Regions from separate parts of the Bradyrhizobium sp. Kon10 genome, predicted to be linked through region 3. Evidence: predicted binding sites of a transcription regulator. Region 3 holds the regulator's gene; each other region holds the start of a gene.
The links. The regulator HrcA, encoded in region 3, represses chaperone genes, less so after heat shock. The targets are predictions, from matches to a motif close to GTTAGCACTCNCNNNNNGNGAGTGCTAAC.

Region 1 (3,274 bases), on a different contig from region 3:
GTCCTCGGCGACGATCACCAGCGGCTTGCCGGTCTGCACCACGGCCTCGAGCAGCGGCAGCAGCTCGTTCAGCGAGGAGAGCTTCTTCTCGTTGATGAGGATGTAGGCGTCGTCCATTTCAACGCGCATCTTGTCGGCGTTGGTGACGAAGTAAGGCGAGATGTAGCCGCGGTCGAACTGCATGCCTTCGACGACGTCGAGTTCGGTCTCGAGCGACTTGGCTTCCTCAACCGTGATGACGCCCTCGTTGCCGACCTTCTTCATGGCGTCGGAGAGGAACTTGCCGATTTCGGCATCGCCGTTGGCGGAGATGGTGCCGACCTGGGCGATCTCGTCGTTCGAGGTGACCTTCTTGGAGTTCTTGACGAGGTCGGCGACCACGGCTTCCACGGCCAGGTCGATGCCACGCTTGAGGTCCATCGGGTTCATGCCGGCGGCAACCGACTTGGCGCCCTCACGGACGATCGCAGCCGCGAGCACGGTTGCGGTGGTGGTGCCGTCGCCGGCCGCGTCAGCCGACTTGGAGGCGACTTCGCGCACCATCTGCGCGCCCATGTTCTCGAACTTGTCCTCGAGCTCGATCTCCTTGGCGACGGTGACGCCGTCCTTGGTGATGCGGGGAGCGCCGAACGACTTGTCGAGCACGACGTTGCGGCCCTTGGGGCCGAGCGTCACCTTGACGGCGTTGGCGAGGATGTCGACGCCGCGCAGCATTTTGTCGCGTGCATCGACGCCGAATTTGACTTCTTTGGAGGCCATCTGAATTTTTCCTTGAGGGTTTGACTGGAGAGGGTGAGGCTCTTAGGCCGCCTTCTTCTTGGACTCGCTGACTTCGAGAACGCCCATGACGTCGCTCTCCTTCATGATCAGCAGGTCCTGGCCGTCAATCTTGACTTCGGTGCCGGACCACTTGCCGAACAGCACGCGGTCGCCGACCTTGAGGTCGATCGCGATCAGCTTGCCGGCTTCGTCGCGGCCGCCGGGGCCAACAGCGACGATTTCGCCCTGCGAGGGCTTTTCCTTGGCCGTGTCGGGAATGATGATGCCGCCAGCGGTCTTCTCTTCTGCGTCGATGCGCTTGACCACGACGCGGTCGTGAAGCGGACGGAATTTCATGCAGTCCTCCTAAGCAATTGCTCGGGTTGATGATTTCGGGGTGTTAGCAGTCGATACCCGCGAGTGCTACGCAGGCAAGCTTCAAATAGGGCAGGATTTTTGCGGGGGCAAGGGCTTCTAGCAGAAAAATAAGCACTCGGAAGCGCCGGCTGCCAGAATTCCTTGCCATCGTTAACCAGCCTTGAGCCGGGCTATAGGGACCGTATTAGCACGGTGCCCCTTCTGCTGCTAACGCATTGAATTTCAACAGCTTGTTAAACTTTTGGGCTTGAGATGGATTGTCAGTTTGCGTCACATTTGTCTCATGTGAGCGCATCTCCACCGGGTGGCTCCCGGTGAAACCGAGCCACCCCTGAATATGCGCTCCTGCAAAGGAGGTTGGCATGGTCACGCGGGTTGGGGTTGTTTCGGACGATTTCCGCAAGCAAGTGCTGGGGTATGGGCTGACGACGGCGCAAATTCTCTATCGAATGCCGGATCATCCCTCGCTGCTCCAGACCTATGTCTGGCAGAACTACGACATGTTTCCGAAATTCCCGGCGCTGAAGGATTTCCTGGCCTTCTGGCAGGAGAAGCTCGATGGTCCCCTTCATTCGGTGACCGTCGCGCATTCCAAGCTGATCAAGCCGGCCGAACTGCGCGCCGTGGACGGCGTGTTCAGGCTGCATTGAGCGAGGTCCTGCAAGGTGGGCGACTGGGCGCGCACTTCGCGCGCCGTGCCCACCATCTCTCCGCGATCGCGTTTTGCTAATGGTGGGCACGCTCCGCTTTGCCCAAGCTACGAAATCGTTTCCGTGCTAGCGTCTCCCCCACAACAAAAGCGGGAGGCGGCCCATGGCCAAGAAAGCAAAATCGCGCAGCGCAACGCAAGCCGCGGTGAAGAAGCGGAGCGGAGCCAAGGCGGCTGCGCGATCATCGGCGCGCAAGGCGGTGAAGGCGAAGGCTCGTGCTGTCACTCCGAAAAAAGCTGCGCGCCCGAAGCAGCGGATCGCGATCAGCCATTACCGCGAGGAAGACTTCAAGGCCGACGGTCTGCGCGCCTATGCGAAATACCGTGACCTCGGCATCGCCGCTGCCTCCCACGGTCTGGCGCAAGCGCACGTGATCCGCCTGCAAGGCCCCTGCAATACGGAGGAAGTGTCGAAGCTCCACTTCCATGCCGTCGACTTCCAGATGGTCTACGTGCTCAAGGGGTGGGTGAAGACCTACATGGAGGGCGAGGGCGAGACCCTGATGAGGCAAGGCAGTGCCTGGACCCAGCCGCCGAGGATCAAGCACATGATCCTGGATTATTCGGATGACGTCGAGCTGCTGGAAGTGATTTTGCCGGCGGAGTTCAAGACGGTGGAGTTGAAGGCGTGACCTCCTTGTCATTCCGGGGCGCGCCGCTTGGCGCGAACCCGGAATCCATCGGGCGGCATCACGCGAAGTGAAATGGATTCCGGGCTCGATGCTGCGCATCGCCCCGGAATGACGGCGGGGAGAAACCTACGTCAACACCCCCACCACCGCCCCCATCAAACACGTCGTCAGCGTGCCCGACACGATCGACTTCAGCCCCAGCGCGTTGATCTCCTCGCGCCGCTCCGGCGCCATCACCCCCAAGCCGCCGATCATGATGCCGAGGCTGGCGAAATTGGCGAAGCCGCACATCGCGTACAGCATGATCAGCCGCGAGCGGGCATCGAGCGCGTCCGGCGCAAGTTTTGACAGGTCGACATAGGCGATCAATTCGTTGAGGACGGTCTTGGTGCCCATCAGGCTTCCCGCCGTCACCGCCTGATCCCAGGGCAGTCCCATCAGCCAGCACACCGGCGCCATCACCAGCCCAAGCAGGCGTTGCAGCGAGATCGCGCCGCCGCCGATGTTCGGCAGCAATCCGAGGATCGCATTGACGAGATAGACCAGCGCCACCAGCACCAGCAGCATGGCGACGATGTTGAGCAGCAGCTCGAGGCCTGCGCCGGTGCCTTTCACGATCGCATCCATCGTGCTGGAGACTTGCATCTCCGGATCCTCGAGCGCACCGCCGGTGCGCTTGTCGCTGGTCTCCGGCACCATGATCAGGCTGACGAGGATCGCCGCCGGCGCGCCTAGCACGGAGGCGATGACGAAATGCGCGGCCGCGTCAGGGATCAGATGAGCAAGCAGCGTCGCA
Region 2 (3,274 bases), on a different contig from region 3:
CACGCCGTCGCGCACCGCCGCACAACAGTTCCGGCTGTGAACTTCGTGTTAAATCGGTTCTGCCTAAAAAGACGCGTGAGTGAGGTGGGGGGAGTATCCTGATGGCAATTCACCGCAAACGTTTTCGTGTCGAAGATATCGTCGGTGGCGAAATGCCAATTCTTGACGAAACCGAAGAGGCAGGCCCGATGCATAGCGAGATCATGGCCGAGCTGCGTGCGATCCGCGCACAGATGGCCAAGGGCAGCGTGCCCTTGTCCGGCAGCGCAGCCATGGCGGTGATCGACGCCACGACGGAGCAGGAGCTCTCAGACGCCCGCGTCAAGCTCGAGACCTACCGGGCCCAGATCGAACAGTGCGAGAAGCTGAAGGTCGAGCTCGACCTGATCCATGACGCCATCGACCGCACCAAGCGCGAAATCGCGACCCTGCACGGCAAGAGCTTCGACGGCGGCGAAATGGCCAAGGTCAATGGCGAGCTCGGCGCCGTGGTCGGTGGTACCGAGCAGGCCACCCAGCAGATCCTCGAAGCCGCGGAGTCGATCGACCAGGCGGCCAGCGCGATGACCAAGGTGCAATCGGCCGACCAGCAGAAGCGGCTCGCCGACGACATCCAGGAACGCGTCATCTCGATCTTCGAGGCCTGCAACTTCCAGGACTTGACTGGCCAGCGCATCAGCAAGGTCATGGGCACGATGAAATTCATCGAGCAGCACATCAACGCGATGATGGAGATCTGGGGCGGCGTCGACGCCATCAAGTCCCACGTGGTGCCGCAGGCCGACAGCCGCAGCGACGACGAAAAGCTCCTCAACGGCCCGAAGCTCGCTGGCGACGTCGGCCACGCCTCGCAGGACGATATCGACGCGCTGTTCGACTGAGTAGGCGCGACAGAGTAAAAAACAAAACGCCGGCGCAAGCCGGCGTTTTTTGTTTATTGTCTTGCACAGCTGCTTCCCTTCTCGCCCTGTGGGAGAAGGTGGCGCGAAGCGCCGGATGAGGGGTTGTTTCAGCAAACTCGAAAGTGAGAGTTTAACGCGGGGAGAGAAACCCCTCACCCGTCTCGCCGCGCTACGCGGCGATCCACCCTCTCCCACAAGGGGAGAGGGAAAGAAGCAGCGCGGTCCGCCTTACGCCCTTGGTGCGCAGCGGACGTAGACCATGTTGCCGTAGCGGGTGGCGGCGTCCTTGTCGACGAAGCGGGTGATCATGACGCGGCCGTCGAAGGAGACGATCTCGCGGTCCTGCTCGCCGGGTGTCGGGCCGGGCGGGCCGATATAGTTCTTGCCGCCTGGCGAGCCCTTCAGCCGCAGTTCCTGCGGGGTCGCCTGGTCGGCCAGATGCATGACCACGCCGCCGGAGGTGCCGGCGCCGATCACGTAGGGATTCTTGCACTGGGCCCGCGCAGCCGCCTCGGTGCGGGCGCGATCGGCCGGGTTCTGGAACGAGGCCAGACCCCAGCGGCCGACGATCTCGTCGGCACGGATGGACGCCGGCATTTCCGGCGCCTGGCCGGGCTCGGACTCGGGCGCCGGCTGCGACGACGAGAAGGACGGCAGGCTCATGCCGCCGCCGCAGGCGCCAAGCAGCAGCGCCAGGCAAGAGGCCGCCGCCAGATGGGCAACCGTGCGCGCATGTGCTGAACTGATCATCGCTTCCCCCCAAACAAGACCACGGCCGCACCCCTCCCGCAGCCAAGCGCAAAAATGCTGCCGGAGCAATGACGTCCTGATATACGCCCGCACCGGAATCGAGCTTCCGAACTCACCATCCTATATCCGCCTCACCAATCGCTTAACCACCTTTGCTTGACAGGATCGCAGCCAAGCCATATTCCCGGGCGTACTATTAGCACTCGGAAACACCGATTGCTAAGCGCGCCGTTCGATCCTCGGGAAGAGGGTGGATGGCAGCGCTGCCCTCACCCACTTCCGCTGCTTTCGGAAAACCGAGCCTCCAAAGGGAAACGTCATGGCTAAGTCCAAATTTCGTCCACTGCATGACCGTGTCGTGGTCAAACGTATCGATGCCGAGGCAAAGACCAAGGGCGGCATCATCATTCCCGACACCGCCAAGGAGAAGCCGTCCCAGGGCGAAGTCATCGCCGTCGGTCCCGGCGGGCGCGACGAGGCCGGCAAGCTGATCCCGATCGACCTCAAGGTCGGCGACCGCGTGCTGTTCGGCAAATGGTCGGGCACCGAGGTCAAGATCGACAACGAAGATCTCCTGATCATGAAAGAGTCGGACATCATGGGCGTGATGGCCTAAGGCCAGAGCCCTGAACGGCCGCTGAATACCATGCCCGGATCGTCAGATCCGGGCATGCATCGTTCCGCCGGGTTCGACCCACGGATCCCGGAATTGATGCGACGAGCACACAAGACACATCACCAAACAAGACACATCACGAATAACAGGGATTGCAGATCATGGCTGCCAAGGACGTCAAGTTTTCCGGAGACGCGCGCGATCGCATGCTGCGCGGCGTCGATATTCTCGCCAACGCCGTCAAGGTGACGCTCGGCCCGAAGGGCCGCAACGTCCTCATCGAGAAGTCGTTCGGCGCGCCCCGCATCACCAAGGACGGCGTCACCGTCGCCAAGGAGATCGAGCTCGAGGACAAGTTCGAGAACATGGGCGCCCAGATGGTCCGTGAGGTCGCTTCCAAGACCAACGACCTCGCCGGCGACGGCACCACCACTGCGACCGTGCTGGCCCAGGCCATCGTGCGCGAAGGCGCCAAGTCGGTCGCCGCCGGCATGAACCCGATGGACCTCAAGCGCGGCATCGACATCGCGGTCGCAGCCGTGATCAAGGACATCGAGAAGCGTGCCAAGCCGGTCGCCGCCTCCTCCGAAGTCGCCCAGGTCGGCACCATCTCGGCCAACGGCGACAGCGCCATCGGCAAGATGATCGCCCAGGCGATGCAGAAGGTCGGGAACGAGGGCGTCATCACCGTCGAGGAGAACAAGTCGCTCGATACCGAAGTCGACATCGTCGAGGGGATGAAGTTCGACCGCGGCTATCTCAGCCCCTACTTCGTCACCAACGCCGAGAAGATGACCGCCGAGCTCGAGGACGCCTACATCCTCCTGCACGAGAAGAAGCTCTCCGGCCTGCAGGCCATGCTGCCGGTGCTGGAAGCCGTGGTGCAGTCGGGCAAGCCGCTCGTCATCATCGCCGAGGACGTCGAGGGCGAGGCGCTGGCCACCCTGGTCGTCAACCGCCTGCGTGGCGGCCTCAAGGTCGCCGCCGTCAAGGCGCCGGGCTTCGG
Region 3 (3,274 bases):
TGGTGATGACGCAGGACTGGCATACGCCCGGCCACGTCTCGTTTGCATCGGTGCATTCCGGCAAGAAGCCGTTCGAGACCATCGACCTGCCCTATGGCAAGCAGGTGCTATGGCCCGACCATTGCGTGCAGGGCACCGACGGCGCTTCGCTGTCGAAGGATCTCTCGATCCCGCAGGCCGAGCTCATCATCCGCAAAGGCTTTCACAAGGACGTCGACAGCTACTCGGCCTTCCTCGAGGCTGACGGCAAGACCTCGACCGGTCTCGCCGGCTATCTGAAGGCGCGCAAGATCAAGCGCGTCTTCGTCGCGGGGCTGGCGACCGACTTCTGCGTCGCCTGGACCGCGCTCGATGCGCGCAAGGCGGGCTTCGAGGTCTATGTCGTGGAAGACGGCTGCCGCGGCATCGACAATCAGGGCTCGCTGGCAAAAGCCTGGGCCGATATGGCCAAGGCCGGCGTGAAGCGGATCCAGTCTGCGGATATCGCGGTGAGCGCGTAAAAGGCGGGATCGAACTGCCAAATCCTCATCCTGAGGAGCGCGCTTCTTCGCGCGCGTCTCGAAGGATGAAGGCCTCGCTGCTACATCTTGGCCTTCATGGTTCGAGACGCCGCGCAAGGGCGCGGCTCCTCACCATGAGGGTCGGAGAGCTAATTGGCCGCGCCGTTCGACTCATTGCTGTTGGCCGCGGGCGCGGCCTTCGCGCCGCCCTTGGCGACGCCGACCAGCGCCGGACGCAGCACGCGCTCGCCGATGGTGTAGCCGGCCTGCATGACCTGCACCACGGTGCCTGCCGGCACCGACGGATCGGGCACTTCGAACATTGCCTGCTGGAAGTTCGGGTCGAACTTCTGGCCCTGCGGATCGAATTTCTTCACGCCGTGCTTTTCCAGCGCGTTGAGCAGCGAGCGCTCGGTGAGCTCGACGCCCTCGATCAGCCCCTTCAGGCCGGCATCGGCATTGGCCCGCGCTTCCGCCGGAACGGCATCGAGCGCGCGCTGGAGGTTGTCGGCGATGTCGAGCACGTCACGGGCAAAGCCGGTGATGCCGTAGAGCTTGGAATCGGCGACTTCCTTGCTTGTGCGCTTGCGCAGATTTTCCATCTCGGCCAGCGTCCGCAGCATGCGGTCGCGCGCCTCGGCGGCTTCCTTCTGCAGCAGTTCGACCGAGCCGGGCTCCGGATCGTCGGGCATGATGTAGGGCTTCGACACCACGGGCTCGCCGGTCGCAGCGGCCGTGTCTTCAGGTTGCCGGTCTCGATCGGTCATCGACTACTTTCTCGAACTCGTCTGACGGGATTTTGCTGGCCCGGATATCGTGCTTCGGACGGGGAAAATCAAGCGCCCGTGATCGGCCCCAAGCCCGGTCAGCCGCCCAGAAGGCGACTGACGATGCGGGCGGCGTAGTCCACGGTCGGGATCACACGGGCATAATTCAGCCGTGTCGGCCCGATCACGCCCAAGACGCCGACGATGTGGCCGGCGGCATCCCGATAGGGCGAGATGATGGTCGAGGAGCCGGACAGGGAGAACAGCTTGTTCTCCGAACCGATGAAAATCCTGACGCCTTCGGCGGTTTCCGCGCGCCCCAACAGGTCGATGACGCCGCGCTTGGTCTCAAGATCGTCGAACAGCAGGCGCACCCGCTCGAGATCCTCCAGCGCATGCAGATCTTCGAGCAAATTGGCGTGCCCGCGGACGATGAGCTGGCGATCCTCGTTCTCGCCGCCGGACCAGCTTGCAATCCCGGCCGAGATCACCTTCTGGGTCAGTTGATCGAGTTCCGCGCGCGCCTCTCCGAGCGCGGTCTCGAGCTCGAGCCGCGCCTCGGCCAGCGTGCGGCCGCGGATACGGGAATTGAGGAAATTGCCGGCCTCGGTCAGCGCCGAGGAAGGAACTCCGAGCGGCAGCGCCAGCACGCGGTTTTCGACCTGGCCGTCCTCGCCGACCAGGATCACCAGCGCCTTTTCCGGTTCCAGGCGGACGAATTCGATGTGCTTCAGCCGCGAATTGGACTTTGGCGTCAGCACCACGGCCGCGGCACGGGTGAGGCCGGACAGCCGTGTCAGCGCCTGGTCCAGCGCCGCCTCGACCGATTGCGCCTGGCCGACGGAGGCGAGCTGGCTCTGGATCGACTGCCGCTCGGCCTCAGTGAGATCGCCGACCTGCATCAGGGCGTCGATGAAAAAGCGCAGACCGAGTTCCGTCGGCAGACGGCCGGCGGAGGTGTGCGGCGCATAGATCAGGCCGAGCTGTTCCAGATCGGCCATGACATTGCGCACCGACGCCGGCGACAGCGGCATGGCGATCAGGCGCGAAATGTTGCGCGAGCCGACCGGCTCACCGGTCGCGAGATAACTCTCGACGATTTGACGAAAGATGTCGCGAGACCGCTCGTTGAGCTGGGCGAGGCCCGCGCGCGGCGCGATCAGATGGATCGGATCGTGATGGGCCACGGCGTAACTCCTCTCGGCTGCTTGTAATTTGTCTATCCGGGAGCGCCCTGACAAGCGGGGTTTTGCGGTTGGTTGAAGGTTGCCCCAAGCTTGCCTTGCGGACCGAAAAGCCCTTGCCGCTCACCCTCACCCCCCCTACAAGCACCGCGAACAGCTCAATCCCTGCGAGTTTTGGAGGATTTCCCATGCGGCCAAGCCGCCGTGCGCCCGATGAATTGCGCCCCGTGACACTGGAGCGCGGCGTGGTCAAATACGCGGAGGGCTCCTGCCTGGTGAAATTCGGCGACACCCATGTGCTGGTCACCGCGACGCTGGAAGAGCGGCTGCCGCCCTGGCTGAAGGGCCAGGGCCGCGGCTGGGTCACCGCCGAATACGGCATGCTGCCGCGCGCCACGCTGGAACGTACCCGCCGCGAGGCCTCGGCGGGCAAGCAGAGCGGCCGCACCGTGGAAATCCAGCGCCTGATTGGCCGCTCGCTGCGCACCATCGTCGATCTCGAAGCGCTGGGCGAGCGCCAGATCACGGTCGATTGCGACGTGATCCAGGCCGACGGCGGCACCCGCACGGCGTCCATCACCGGCGCCTGGGTCGCACTCGCCGATTGCATCAGCTGGATGAAGACGCGCAACATGATCAAGGCCAACGTGCTGCGTGACAACGTCGCCGCGATCTCCTGCGGCATCTACAAGGGCACACCGGTGCTGGACCTCGACTATGCCGAGGATTCGGAAGCCGATACCGACGCCAATTTCGTCATGACCGGCGATGGCCGCATCATCGAGGTGCAGGGAACCGCGGAACGCGAGCCGTTCAGCGAAGC

Region 1: the regulator HrcA is predicted to act here: its motif matches at 1,159-1,187, upstream of AC0L2O_RS18900 (co-chaperone GroES).
Region 2: the regulator HrcA is predicted to act here: its motif matches at 1,848-1,876, upstream of AC0L2O_RS14855 (co-chaperone GroES).

Annotation. Positions count from the first base shown of each region.
Region 1 covers NZ_JBVVOZ010000012.1:168,878-172,151, forward strand. Annotated here, with positions in the region: gene groL (chaperonin GroEL) at 1-759, opposite strand, end outside; gene AC0L2O_RS18900 (co-chaperone GroES) at 802-1,116, opposite strand; gene AC0L2O_RS18905 (usg protein) at 1,500-1,787, shown strand; gene AC0L2O_RS18910 (cupin domain-containing protein) at 1,951-2,478, shown strand; gene AC0L2O_RS18915 (NupC/NupG family nucleoside CNT transporter) at 2,605-3,274, opposite strand, start outside.
Region 2 covers NZ_JBVVOZ010000009.1:23,020-26,293, forward strand. Annotated here, with positions in the region: gene AC0L2O_RS14845 (protein phosphatase CheZ) at 102-881, shown strand; gene AC0L2O_RS14850 (hypothetical protein) at 1,131-1,652, opposite strand; gene AC0L2O_RS14855 (co-chaperone GroES) at 1,972-2,268, shown strand; gene groL (chaperonin GroEL) at 2,430-3,274, shown strand, end outside.
Region 3 covers NZ_JBVVOZ010000041.1:30,818-34,091, reverse strand. Annotated here, with positions in the region: gene pncA (bifunctional nicotinamidase/pyrazinamidase) at 1-500, shown strand, start outside; gene grpE (nucleotide exchange factor GrpE) at 650-1,267, opposite strand; gene hrcA (heat-inducible transcriptional repressor HrcA) at 1,366-2,454, opposite strand; gene rph (ribonuclease PH) at 2,640-3,274, shown strand, end outside.